3 linked regions of the Streptomyces venezuelae genome follow. The protein of the gene in region 2 interacts with the protein of the main gene of each other region in a pairwise test. Links are inferred from orthologs where the notes say so. Each region holds a gene or a part of one and is shown on either strand. Other genes may lie near its edges.

The links. The genes of interacting proteins can lie anywhere in the genome.
Region 1: the proteins of dnaE (region 2) and rplL interact in binary tests that used the Escherichia coli proteins (3 or more experiments, as listed by UniProt). The link is inferred for Streptomyces venezuelae from one-to-one orthologs.
Region 3: the proteins of dnaE (region 2) and DEJ47_RS18285 interact in binary tests that used the Escherichia coli proteins (3 or more experiments, as listed by UniProt). The link is inferred for Streptomyces venezuelae from one-to-one orthologs.

What each region holds. Positions count from the first base shown.
Region 1 is NZ_CP029193.1:4,849,053-4,851,762, reverse strand. It holds rplL (50S ribosomal protein L7/L12), read right to left. Parts: upstream 1,693-2,710; coding sequence 1,309-1,692; downstream 1-1,308. Other genes in the region: DEJ47_RS22520 (hypothetical protein), read right to left, coding at 2,595-2,710; rplJ (50S ribosomal protein L10), read right to left, coding at 1,803-2,333; rpoB (DNA-directed RNA polymerase subunit beta), read right to left, coding at 1-735. UniProt on the Escherichia coli protein: The binding site for several of the GTPase factors involved in protein synthesis (IF-2, EF-Tu, EF-G and RF3). Is thus essential for accurate translation.
Region 2 is NZ_CP029193.1:2,017,403-2,023,365, forward strand. The notes cover bases 1,176-5,250. They hold dnaE (DNA polymerase III subunit alpha), read right to left. Parts: upstream 4,919-5,250; coding sequence 1,376-4,918; downstream 1,176-1,375. Other genes in these bases: DEJ47_RS09380 (hypothetical protein), read left to right, coding at 1,176-1,282; DEJ47_RS09390 (DUF2252 domain-containing protein), read left to right, coding at 5,145-5,250. Also shown: DEJ47_RS09375 (NYN domain-containing protein), read right to left, coding at 1-765; more of DEJ47_RS09380, read left to right, coding at 1,103-1,175; more of DEJ47_RS09390, read left to right, coding at 5,251-5,963. UniProt on the Escherichia coli protein: DNA polymerase III is a complex, multichain enzyme responsible for most of the replicative synthesis in bacteria. This DNA polymerase also exhibits 3' to 5' exonuclease activity. The alpha chain is the DNA polymerase catalytic subunit.
Region 3 is NZ_CP029193.1:3,961,450-3,964,478, forward strand. It holds DEJ47_RS18285 (DNA polymerase III subunit gamma and tau), read right to left. Parts: upstream 2,645-3,029; coding sequence 356-2,644; downstream 1-355. Other genes in the region: purD (phosphoribosylamine--glycine ligase), read right to left, coding at 1-160. UniProt on the Escherichia coli protein: Part of the beta sliding clamp loading complex, which hydrolyzes ATP to load the beta clamp onto primed DNA to form the DNA replication pre-initiation complex.

The DNA.
Region 1 (2,710 bases), 2.8 Mb from region 2 along the record:
GGACTCGTACTCGCCGAACTCCTCGAGGATCTGCTCGGTCGTCCAACCGAGAGCCTTGAGCAGAACGGTGACCGACTGCTTGCGCTTGCGGTCGATGCGGACACCGACCATGTCGCGCTTGTCGATCTCCATCTCCAGCCAGGCACCCCGGGACGGGATGATCTTGGCGGAGAAGATGTCCTTGTCGGACGTCTTGTCGATGGAGGAATCGAAGTACACACCGGGCGAACGGACCAGCTGCGACACAACGACACGCTCGGTGCCGTTGATGACGAAGGTGCCCTTGTTCGTCATGAGCGGGAAGTCGCCCATGAAGACCGTCTGAGACTTGATCTCGCCGGTCTCGTTGTTGGTGAACTCGGCGGTGACGAAGAGCGGGGCGGCGAACGTGAAGTCGCGCTCCTTGCACTCGTCGATCGAGTTCTTCGGAGGCTCGAAACGGTGGTCGCGGAACGTCAGGGACATCGACCCGGAGAAGTCCTCGATCGGGGAGATCTCCTCGAAGATCTCCTCCAGACCGGACTTGGTGGGGACGTCCTGTCCGCTTTCCAGAGCCGCCTCGACACGAGCCTTCCACGCGTCATTGCCGAGCAGCCAGTCAAAGCTCTCGGTCTGCAGCGCAAGAAGGTTCGGAACCTCGAGGGGCTCCTTGATCTTTGCAAAGGAGATGCGCAGCGGGGCGGTGCTGGCGCCGTTGTTCGTATTCGCGGTCGAGGCAGTGCGCGAGGCGGCCAAGAGGGGGTCCTTCCGAGGGCTCGGACTCACTACGCGCGTACCGGTCCCAGGCTGGACACAGAGACGGACATCCCAGGTCAGGGAGGTTCGGATCCACAGTGCTCAAGCATGGGCATGCCCCTGGTGACGGGCAGGAGGCAGCTAACAGGCAGCGCAAAGGGTCAGTGTAGCCACTCGGCCCACTGATGTCCAGTGCGGGTTTTTGAAGACCCTCGTTGTTCTCAACCCCTGCTGCAAGCCACGCCCTCGATGCACATCGATACTGCCCTCTTCGCCGCCGATCCATGCCTCGGATCCGGATCGTTGTGACGACGCGTCCTGAGAATTGCGCGCTGCGTGCGGTTCGTCAAGGCCCCCCAGCCCCGACATCACTCAGAGATCGTCACCGTCACGGGCCGTCCCGAGGCACGACGAAGATCACCATACTCGCCGGGACCGACATCGCAAGGCACCCTCCGCGGGACGCCGGTGAACGCCGAAAGGCGACCACCCACATGGGTGATCGCCTTTGGCGACCCGTGCGTTACAGCCTCAGCCGTACGGACGGGAAAGAGAGTCAGACGACTCGTGAGGTCACTTGACCTCGACGGAGGCGCCGGCGCCCTTGAGGGCCTCGGCGGCCTTCTCCGCGGCGTCCTTGGCGACCTTCTCGAGGACCGGCTTCGGGGTGCCGTCGACGAGGTCCTTGGCCTCCTTCAGGCCCAGGGAGGTCAGCTCACGCACGACCTTGATGACCTGGATCTTCTTCTCGCCGGCGCCCGTGAGGATGACGTCGAACTCGTCCTGCTCGGCCTCGGCCTCGGCCGGGGCGGCAGCGGCGCCACCAGCGGCAACGGCGACCGGAGCGGCGGCGGTGACGTCGAACTTCTCCTCGAAGGCCTTCACGAACTCGGCGAGCTCGATGAGCGTGAGCTCCTCGAACTGGGCAAGCAGGTCTTCCTGGCTGAGCTTCGCCATGATGGGCGATCCTTCCACTAATTCGGCTGGTGCCGGGTGTATATGAAGGCGGGCGTACGTTGGGCCCGCGGTGACCGTCGCCTCAGGCGGCGGTCAATGTGCGAGCCGAATTACTCGGCACCGCCCTGCTCGGCCTTCTTGGCACGAAGCGCCTCCGCGGTGCGGACGAACTTCGAGGGAAGCGCCTGGAAGAGCGCGGCAGCCTGCGACTGCTTGCCCTTCATGGCGCCCGCCAGCTTGGCGAGCAGAACCTCGCGGGACTCGAGGTCCGCGAGCTTCTTGAACTCGTCGGCGGACAGCGCCTTGCCGTCAAGGACACCGCCCTTGATGACGAGGTTCGGGTTCTCCTTGGCGAAGTCACGAAGACCCTTCGCCGACTCCACCGGGTCACCGGTGACGAAGGCGACCGCCGTCGGACCCGTGAACAGGTCGTCCAGCGTGTTGATCCCGGCCTCGTTGGCCGCGATCTTGGTCAGCGTGTTCTTCACCACGGCGTACTCGGAGTTCTCACCGAGCGAACGGCGCAGCTGCTTGAGCTGGGCCACGGTGAGACCCCGGTACTCGGTCAGCACGGCGGCGTTCGAGCTGCGGAACTTGTCCGTGAGCTCGGCTACCGCGGCAGCCTTGTCGGGCGTCGGCATAGAGCGTCGGCCTCCTTCCGGGTGATGAGGACCGCTCAGAAGGGGCCGACAAAACGAAACGCCCCGGCGCAGGCGCACGGGGCGTGAGCTCAACCGAATCGCATACGATCCAGGAGCACATCCACAGTCACCTGCGCGGGTCGTCCGCCGTTTCAGCGGATCCTTCGGCCACCGCACCCTCTAGCGAGAACACGGCAACGACCAGCGGTCTTTGGCTTCTGTGGAAGAGTACGCGAACGGGGTCGCGTCAAGCAAATCCGGTCAGAAGGCGCTGTCCGAACCGGCGCCCTTGCCGTCCTCGCCGAGCTTTCCGAGCTCCTCGAACATCTTCATCATGTCGAAGGTGTCCTTGGCCGGCGGCGGCGTCACCTTGGCCG
Region 2 (5,963 bases):
CGCGGCCAGGTCCTTGGGGGTGGGCACGCCCTTGCCGGGCGGCATGCGGTGCTCGTCGGGCTGCCTGCCGTTGGCGGCGGGTTCCGGGTGGTGGTCCTGGGGCTCTTCCTCGGTGGGCTGCGCGGCGGCGGCGAGGGCGGACTCCGGCAGGGGGGCGGAGAGGATCGCGGCGATCTCGGGGCGCGGCACGGGCGGGGGCGCGCAGATGCCGGTGAGCTCCTTGGGGCGGACGGCCTTGGTGATCCAGGCGCGGTCGAGGACGCGCCGCTCGTCGGCCTCGGCGACCAGGTCCTCGGACTGGTTGTAGTCGCCGTCGGCGGCCTGTACGGCCCACAGGTGGACGGCGACGCCGTGTTCCTTGGCGGCCATCATGCCGGGCAGCAGGTCGCCGTCGCCGGTGACGAGCACGACGTCGGAGCAGGCGCGGTTGCGGGCCAGCTCGGTCAGTTCGGCGTGCATGGCGGCGTCGACGCCCTTCTGCGCCCACCGGCCGTCGCTGCGCGTCAGGGCGCCCAGGCGGACGGTGACGCGCGGCATGACGCGCAGCCTGCGGTGTTCTGGCTGGGGGACGCGGTCGGGGGCGCCGTCGAACCAGTAGATGCGCAGGAGGGGGCGCTCGGTGTCGGCTTCCGCGCGCTCGCGCAGGCCCTGGATGAGGGCGGAGTGATCGACGGTGATCCGGGACCTGGACGGTTCGCCGGCGAGGAGACTCGCGGCGGCACCCAGCAGATAACCGGCGTCCACCAGGACGATGCAGCGATCCACGCGGTCCACCCTCTTTCCCTGGAGGTTCCCTGACGTGCCTGGAGGTTCCAGGACGGTGCTACGCGCCTGGAGGTCTCTGGACGTTCCCTCGTAGGCCCACGAAGACACCCTGTCCGGCCGACGAATCAGGGGTGCGGGTCCGCGTCGGGTTCCCTTCGAGTCTGCCCGACCCGGCGGAGGTTAACGGCCGGAACTCGATCTTCGGCGTGGCGCTTCCGCGGATCGCTCCCCGACTGGCCTTATTACGCACGGTAATTCTCCGAAATGCACACTTTGCCGCCATATGTGAATCTGGTCGCGTCCTGGCCCCCAGATCCCCCTCAGGAGGAAGATCACTATGGCCAAGAACAAGAACCGCAAGCAGGGCGGCGAGCAGAACCGCTCCTCGCAGGCCGAGCAGGCACAGGAGCAGGCCAAGTCGACCGCGACGGAGGCCCAGTCCCCGCTGCAGTCGCAGGCCCAGGGAAGCCCTGCCGATGTTGCCCGTAAGCACCAGCGACGCTTCGGTCACAACTGACCCGCACCCAGGCACACATGGCACGCGTGAGGGGCGCACCCGTTCCGGGTGTCGCCCCTCATGGCGTCCGTCGGCCGGTGAGCCGGTGCGGGATCAGCCGGCCAGGCAGGACGGGCCGAGCAGCACCTTCAGGTCGCCGAAGAGCGCCGGGTCCGGCTTCACGCGGTGCCGGTCGAGCCGCAGCACGGTGGTCTTCTGCGCTCCTTGCAGCTTGATCCGGACCTCGCTGTTGCCGCGGTGGTGGCTGAGGACCTCGCCGAGGCGGGTGATCATCGGCGGGCTCACCTTGACCGTCGGGATCGTGATGATCACGGGCGCGTTGGTGCCCGCGTTCGACAGGTCGGGGACCTGCATCTCCATCGCGACGAGCCGCGGCACGTCCTCGCGCTTGTCGAGGCGGCCCTTGACGAACACCACGGCGTCCTCGACGAGTTGCGTCGACACCAGCTGGTAGGTGGCCGGGAAGAACATGCACTCGATGGAGCCCGCGAGGTCCTCGACGGTGGCGATGGCCCAGGCGTTGCCCTGCTTGGTCATCTTGCGCTGCAGGCCCGAGATGATGCCGCCGATGGTCACGACCGACCCGTCGGAGAAGTCACCGCCGGTGAGCTGCCCGATGCCCGCGTCCGCCTTGTCGGAGAGCACGTGCTCCAGACCGAAGAGCGGGTGGTCGGAGACGTACAGGCCGAGCATCTCGCGCTCCTGGGCGAGCAGGTAGGTCTTCTCCCACTCGTCCTCGGAGAACTCCACGTCGAGGCCGAAGCCCGGCTCGTCGCCGCCGGACTCCTCGCCCATCCCCCCGAAGAGGTCGAACTGGCCCTCGGCCTCCTTGCGCTTGACCGCGACCACGTTGTCGATCATCGGCTCGTACTGCGCCGTGAGGCCCTTGCGGGTGTGCCCCATCGTGTCGAAGGCGCCCGCCTTGATCAGCGACTCCGTGGTGCGCTTGTTGCAGGCGGTGGCCTCGACCTTGTCCAGGTAGTCGGGGAAGGAGGTGAACTTCCCCTTCGCCTTGCGCGACCGGATGATCGACTCCACCACGTTCGAACCGACGTTCCTGACGGCCTCCAGACCGAACAGGATCGTGTCGTCGCCCTGGGCGGCGAAGTTGTGCACCGATTCGTTCACGTTCGGCGGGAGCACCTTGATGCCCATGCGGCGGCACTCGTTCAGATAGACGGCCGACTTGTCCTTGTCGTCCTTCACCGAGGTGAGCAGCGCGGCCATGTACTCGGCCGGGTAGTTCGCCTTCAGGTAGGCGGTCCAGTAGGTGACGAGGCCGTACGCGGAGGAGTGCGCCTTGTTGAACGCGTACCCGGCGAACGGGACCAGGACGTCCCACAGGGCCTGGATCGCCTCGTCCGAGTAGCCGTTCTTCCGGGCGCCCGCCTGGAAGAGGACGAAGTTCTTCTCCAGCTCCTCGGGCTTCTTCTTGCCCATCACGCGGCGCAGGATGTCGGCTTCGCCGAGCGAGTACCCGGCGACGATCTGCGCGGCCTTCTGCACCTGCTCCTGGTACACGATGAGGCCGTAGGTGAGGCCGAGCGTCTCCTTCAGGGGCTCTTCGAGCTCCGGGTGGATCGGCGTGATCTCCTGGCGGCCGTTCTTGCGCTCGGCGTAGTTGATGTGCGAGTTCATGCCCATCGGGCCCGGCCGGTACAGGGCCGAGACGGCGGAGATGTCCTCGAAGTTGTCGGGCTGCATCTGGCGAAGCAGCGAGCGCATCGGGCCGCCGTCGAACTGGAAGACGCCGAGCGTCTCACCGCGGCAGAGCAGCTCGAAGGTCTTCGGGTCGTCGAGCGGGAGGGAGAGCATCTCCAGGTCGATGCCCTTGCCCGCCCGGACCATCTTGACGGCGTCGTCCATGATGGTGAGGTTGCGCAGGCCCAGGAAGTCCATCTTGAGCAGGCCGAGCGACTCGCACTGGGGGTAGTCCCACTGCGTGATCGTCACGCCGTCGGTGTGCCGGGTCCAGAGCGGGGCGTGGTCGACGATCGGCTCGCTGGACATGATCACGCCGGCCGCGTGCACGCCCATCTGCCGGACCAGGCCCTCGACGCCCTTCGCGGTGTCGATGACCTTCTTGACGTCCGGCTCGTTCTCGTACATCCCCCGGATCTCGCCCGCTTCGCTGTAGCGCGGGTGCTTGGGGTCGGTGATGCCGGAGAGGTCGATGCCCTTGCCGAGGACGTCGGCGGGCATCGCCTTGGTGAGGCGGTCGCCCATCGCGTACGGATATCCGAGCACGCGCGCGGAGTCCTTGATCGCGTTCTTCGCCTTGATCTTGCCGTACGTGCCGATCATGGCGACCTTGTCGGCGCCGTATTTCTCCGTCACGTACCTGATCACCTCGACGCGCCTGCGCTCGTCGAAGTCGATGTCGACATCGGGCATGGAGACGCGCTCGGGGTTGAGGAACCGCTCGAAGATCAGTCCGTGCGTGATCGGGTCGAGGTCGGTGATGCCCATCGCGTACGCCACGATCGAGCCGGCCGCGGAGCCTCGGCCGGGGCCGACCGCGATGCCGTTGTTCTTGGCCCACATGATGAAGTCGGCGACGACCAGGAAGTACCCCGGGAACCCCATCTGGATGATGATGTCCATCTCGTACTCGGCCTGCTTCTGCCGGTCCTCGGGGACACCGCCCGGGTAGCGGCGCTCCATGCCGCGGCGGACCTCCTCCTGGAACCAGGTGACCTCGGTGAAGCCCTCCGGGATGTCGAACTTCGGCATCAGGTCGCGCTTCTCGAACATGCCCGTGGTGTCGATCTGCTCGGCCACCAGGAGCGTGTTGCGGCAGCCCTCCTGCCACGCGTCCGAGGAGTCGATGGCGTACATCTCGTCCGTGGACTTCAGGTAGTAGCCCGTCCCGTCGAAGCGGAAGCGGTCCGGGTCCGAGAGGTTCTTGCCGGTCTGGATGCAGAGCAGCGCGTCGTGCGCTACGGACTCGTGCGCGTACGTGTAGTGCGAGTCGTTCGTCACCAGGGGCGGGATGCCGAGCTTCTTGCCGACCCGCAGCAGGTCGTCGCGGACCCGGCGCTCGATGTCGATGCCGTGGTCCATCAGCTCCAGGAAGTACCGGTCCTTGCCGAAGATGTCCTGGTAGTCCGAGGCCGCCTGCACCGCCTCGTCGAACTGGCCGAGCCGCAGCCGCGTCTGCAGCTCGCCCGAGGGGCAGCCGGTGGAGGCGATCAGCCCCTCCGACCACTGGGAGATGGTCTCCTTGTCCATGCGGGGCCACTTCTGCAGCCAGCCCTCCGCGTAGGCGTCCGAGGAGAGCCGGAAGAGGTTGTGCAGGCCCGTCTTGTTCGCCGCCCAGATCGTTTTGTGCGTGTAACCACCCGAACCGGACACGTCGTCGCGCTTCTGGTGCGGCTGGCCCCACTGGATCTTCCGCTTGTTGCGGCGCGACTCCGGCGCCACGTACGCCTCGATGCCGATGATCGGCGTGACGCCCGCCTTCTGCGCCGAGTGGAAGAAGTCGTACGCACCGTGCAGGTTGCCGTGGTCGGACATGGCGATGTGCGTCATGCCCATCTCATTGGCCGCGTTGAACATGTCCTTGAGCCGCGCGGCACCGTCAAGCAGCGAGTACTGGGTGTGCACGTGCAGGTGCGTGAAGGGCGGCTTGGTCACGGTGGAAGGCCTCCGGCGAACGAGGGGTGACAGGCTGCGGGCAGTCTGGGGGGACAGCGTGGAAGTCTAATCCGGAGCGCCGACAGCCGACGGGCACTCGGGGGTACGGTCGAGCGTTGGAAGGGACGGAACACCTGTCCCGAGGGGCGGAAGATCCCCCTGTTCCCGTGGGCGGAATGTCCGCCCCCATGTCACGCACCACCCCCGTACCAGGAGGCACCCAGCGATGTCGGTCCCGCAGCCCACGGCTGAGCAGCGCGGCGAGGAGATCCTCACCGTCTTCGACACCGCGTTCGGCGAGCTGCTCGCCGCGGACCCCGCCGCGTTCCGGGTCAAGTTCCGGAAGATGGCCTCCTCCGCCTTCGCGTTCTACCGCGGCACGGCCTGTCTGTTCTACGGCGACCTGGAGCGCGAGCAGCACGGCGGGCCGTACCTCGACGACCGCACGGGCCGGGTGTGGATCCACGGCGACCTGCACGCCGAGAACTTCGGCACGTACATGGACGCGCAGGGCCGCCTGATCTTCAACGTGAACGACTTCGACGAGGCGTACGTGGGGCCCTTCACCTGGGACCTGAAGCGCTTCGCGGCCTCCGTGGCCCTCATCGGGTACTCGAAGGCGCTCGGCGACGACCAGATCACCGACCTCGTGCGGACGTACGCGGCGGCGTACCGCGAGCGGATCCACGACCTGGCGACGGGCGCCAAGAGCGACGAGGTGCCGCCCTTCACCCTGGACACCGCCCAGGGCCCGCTCCTGGACGCGCTGCGCGACGCCCGGTCCCTGACCCGCTTCGGGCTGCTCGACTCGATGACCGAGATCCGCGACTTCGAGCGCCGCTTCGCGGCCGGCGGCGGCTCCATCGAGCTCGACGCCGCCACGCGGTACAAGGTCCTCGCCGCGTTCGACGGCTATCTGGAGACGCTGCCGGAGTCCTCGCTGACCCGCCCCGACTCGTACCGCGTGAAGGACGTCGTGGGCCGTCGCGGCATCGGCATCGGCTCCGCGGGCCTCCCGTCGTACAACATCCTCCTGGAGGGCAAC
Region 3 (3,029 bases), 1.9 Mb from region 2 along the record:
CGGCGGCGCCGTCGAGGGCGTCGACGGTGTGCAGCTCGGCCACTGCTGCGATGCCGGCGTTGCCGGGGGCGCAGTGCAGCTCGGAGACGTCGGGGTCGAGGGACAGAGAGCGGCACAGGGCGTGTTCGCGGGCACCACTGCCGATGACGAGGACCTTCACGGGGTCAGGGTAGCCCGCGCACGCCTTCCCGTTTCGTACGGGCCACCCACTGGACGCGCTGCCCCCTCCTGTACGTTCCTCCAGTTCCCGGCGCGTTCGGTGCCCTTCGGATGCGGGCCCGCTCCGGACCACCCCGCCGCTTCGCGGCGGCGCGGCGGCGCGGCGGCGCGGCGGCGCGGCGGCGCGGCGGCGCGGTTATTCGTTCGGGTATTCGTCGACCACCGTCGCGCCCAGCTCGCGCACGATCAGGTCGTGGCCCGACAGGGCCGACTCGACCAGGTCCGGGTCGTCGTCCTCGGGAATGTCGTCCTCGGGCGAGATGTGCTCCCGGGGCGGGGCCGCGACCGGAGCGGGAGCCGGAGTCGGCTCCGGGGCCGGAGCGGGCGGAGAGTACGGGGCCGGAGCCGCCGGGGAGGGGGCCTGTTGCTGGGGCGCGGCAGCGCGCGGAGGCTGGGGGGCGCCACCGCCGAAGCTCCCCGCTCCCGACGGCACACCACCGCCGCCGAAGTTGCCGGCCGCAGGCGGAGGCGCCGAGCCGCCGGACGGGTCGACGATCGCCTCGACCTTCCACTGCACCCCGAACTGCTCGGACAGCGCCTGCCGCAGCACGTCCTCACTGCCGCTGCTCGCGAAGTTGTCCCGCGCGCCCGCGTTGACGAAGCCGATCTGCAGGGTCGTCCCGTCGAACCCCGCCACCTGGGCGTTCTGGCTGAGCAGGATCCACGTGAAACGGCGGCGGTTCTTCACCGCTTCCAGGATGTTCGGCCAGAGGGAACGCGGGTCGGGCCCGCCCGCGGGTGCCGACGCCATCGGTGCGGCGGCCTGCGAGGGCTGGGGGGCGGCGGCCGGAGCGGCAGCAGCCTGCGGGGCCGGGGCGGAGGCGGCCGGTGAGGCACTGCCCGCGGACGCAGCCGTCGGCCATCCGCCCGGGCGGGGCGTGGACGACGTCTGGGCGGCGGGAGCCGAAGCCGTGGGCCAGCCCCCGGGCCGACGCTCACCCGTGGGTTCAGCAGCGGGGGCCGGAGCAGCAGGAGCGGCAGGGGGCGTCGCCGCGGGCGGCGGAGCACTCGCCTGCGGAGCCGGGGCCGCGGCAGGAACCGCCGACGGGGCCGCCTCAGGCGCTCCGCCTGCGCCCCGCACGGCCGCCCGCGCAGCCGCGGGCCCGCCGCCCGGAGGCACCGGCGGCCCCTGCGGGGCAGGCGCGGAACCACCCGCAGGGCCCACAGGCGGCATGGCCGCCCCGGGCTGCTGCACGCCCGCATGAGCCTCGGGCCCGGGAACGTACCCCATGGAGGGGCCGGGCCCCTGCCCACCGGGCACGAAGTTCCCGCCGCGCTCCAGGCGCTCGAGCCGGGCCATGACGGAGCGCTCGTCGTCGTAGGCCGCGGGGAGCAGCACGCGGGCACAGATCAGCTCCAGCTGGAGGCGCGGCGAGGTGGCGCCCCGCATCTCGGTCAGGCCCTCGTTCACGAGGTCGGCCGCACGGCTGAGCTCGGCGCCGCCGAAGACACCGGCCTGCGCCTGCATGCGCTCCACGACGTCGGCGGGGGCGTCGATGAGCCCCTTCTCGGCGGCGTCCGGCACGGCGGCGAGGATCACGAGGTCCCGCAGCCGCTCCAGGAGGTCGGCGACGAAGCGGCGCGGGTCGTTGCCGCCCTCGATGACGCGGTCCACGACCTCGAAGGCCGCGGCGCCGTCTCCGGAGGCGAAGGCCTCGATGACGGAGTCGAGCAGCGAGCCGTCCGTGTACCCGAGGAGGGACGTCGCCATGGCATACGTCACACCGTCCTCGCGAGCGCCGGCGAGGAGCTGGTCCATGACGGACATGGAGTCACGCACGGATCCGGCACCGGCCCGCACGACCAGCGGGAAAACCCCGTCCTCGACGGCCATGTCCTCGCGGCCGCAGACCTCGGCGAGGTAGTCGCGGAGGGTGCCGGGGGGCACGAGCCGGAACGGGTAGTGGTGGGTGCGCGACCGGATCGTGCCGATGACCTTCTCGGGCTCGGTCGTCGCGAAGATGAACTTGAGGTGCTCCGGGGGCTCCTCGACCACCTTCAGGAGGGCGTTGAAGCCCGCCGAGGTGACCATGTGGGCCTCGTCGATGATGTAGATCTTGTACCGGCTGGATGCGGGACCGAAGAAAGCCTTCTCGCGCAGGTCACGCGCGTCGTCCACACCACCGTGCGAAGCGGCGTCGATCTCGATGACGTCGATGGAACCCGGCCCGTTCCGCGCCAGGTCGCGGCAGGACTGGCACTCGCCGCAGGGCGTGGGAGTGGGACCTTGCTCACAGTTGAGGCAGCGGGCCAGGATGCGCGCGCTCGTCGTCTTGCCGCAGCCGCGCGGGCCACTGAACAGGTAGGCATGGTTGACCCGGTTGTTCCGCAGCGCCTGCTGCAGCGGGTCGGTCACATGCTCCTGCCCGATGACCTCGGCGAACGACTCCGGGCGATAGCGGCGGTACAAGGCGAGAGACGACACGCATACGAGGTTATAGGCGACCACCGACAACGCGGACCGCACCGGAACGCAAAGCGCCCCCCACGCACCCGCCAGAGCCGACCTACCCTTGCTGCCTTCCGGCCCTGGGGGAGTTCAGTCAGATAGCGCCACGTGAGGGGCTGGCCCCCACAGTAGCGGATCCCGGGGCGTGGAAGCGACGCCGGGAGGAACGGTTCAGCCCCCGTGACCCCCTCGAGACTCCCTCGGGAGTCCCGCGAGTGGATCGTGTTCGCGAGCACTGCCCAACGTCTTGTATTGTTTGCGGCGGAGGATTCGCCTAGTGGCCTAGGGCGCACGCTTGGAAAGCGTGTTGGGGGCAACCCCTCACGAGTTCGAATCTCGTATCCTCCGCCGGCAGAAGGCC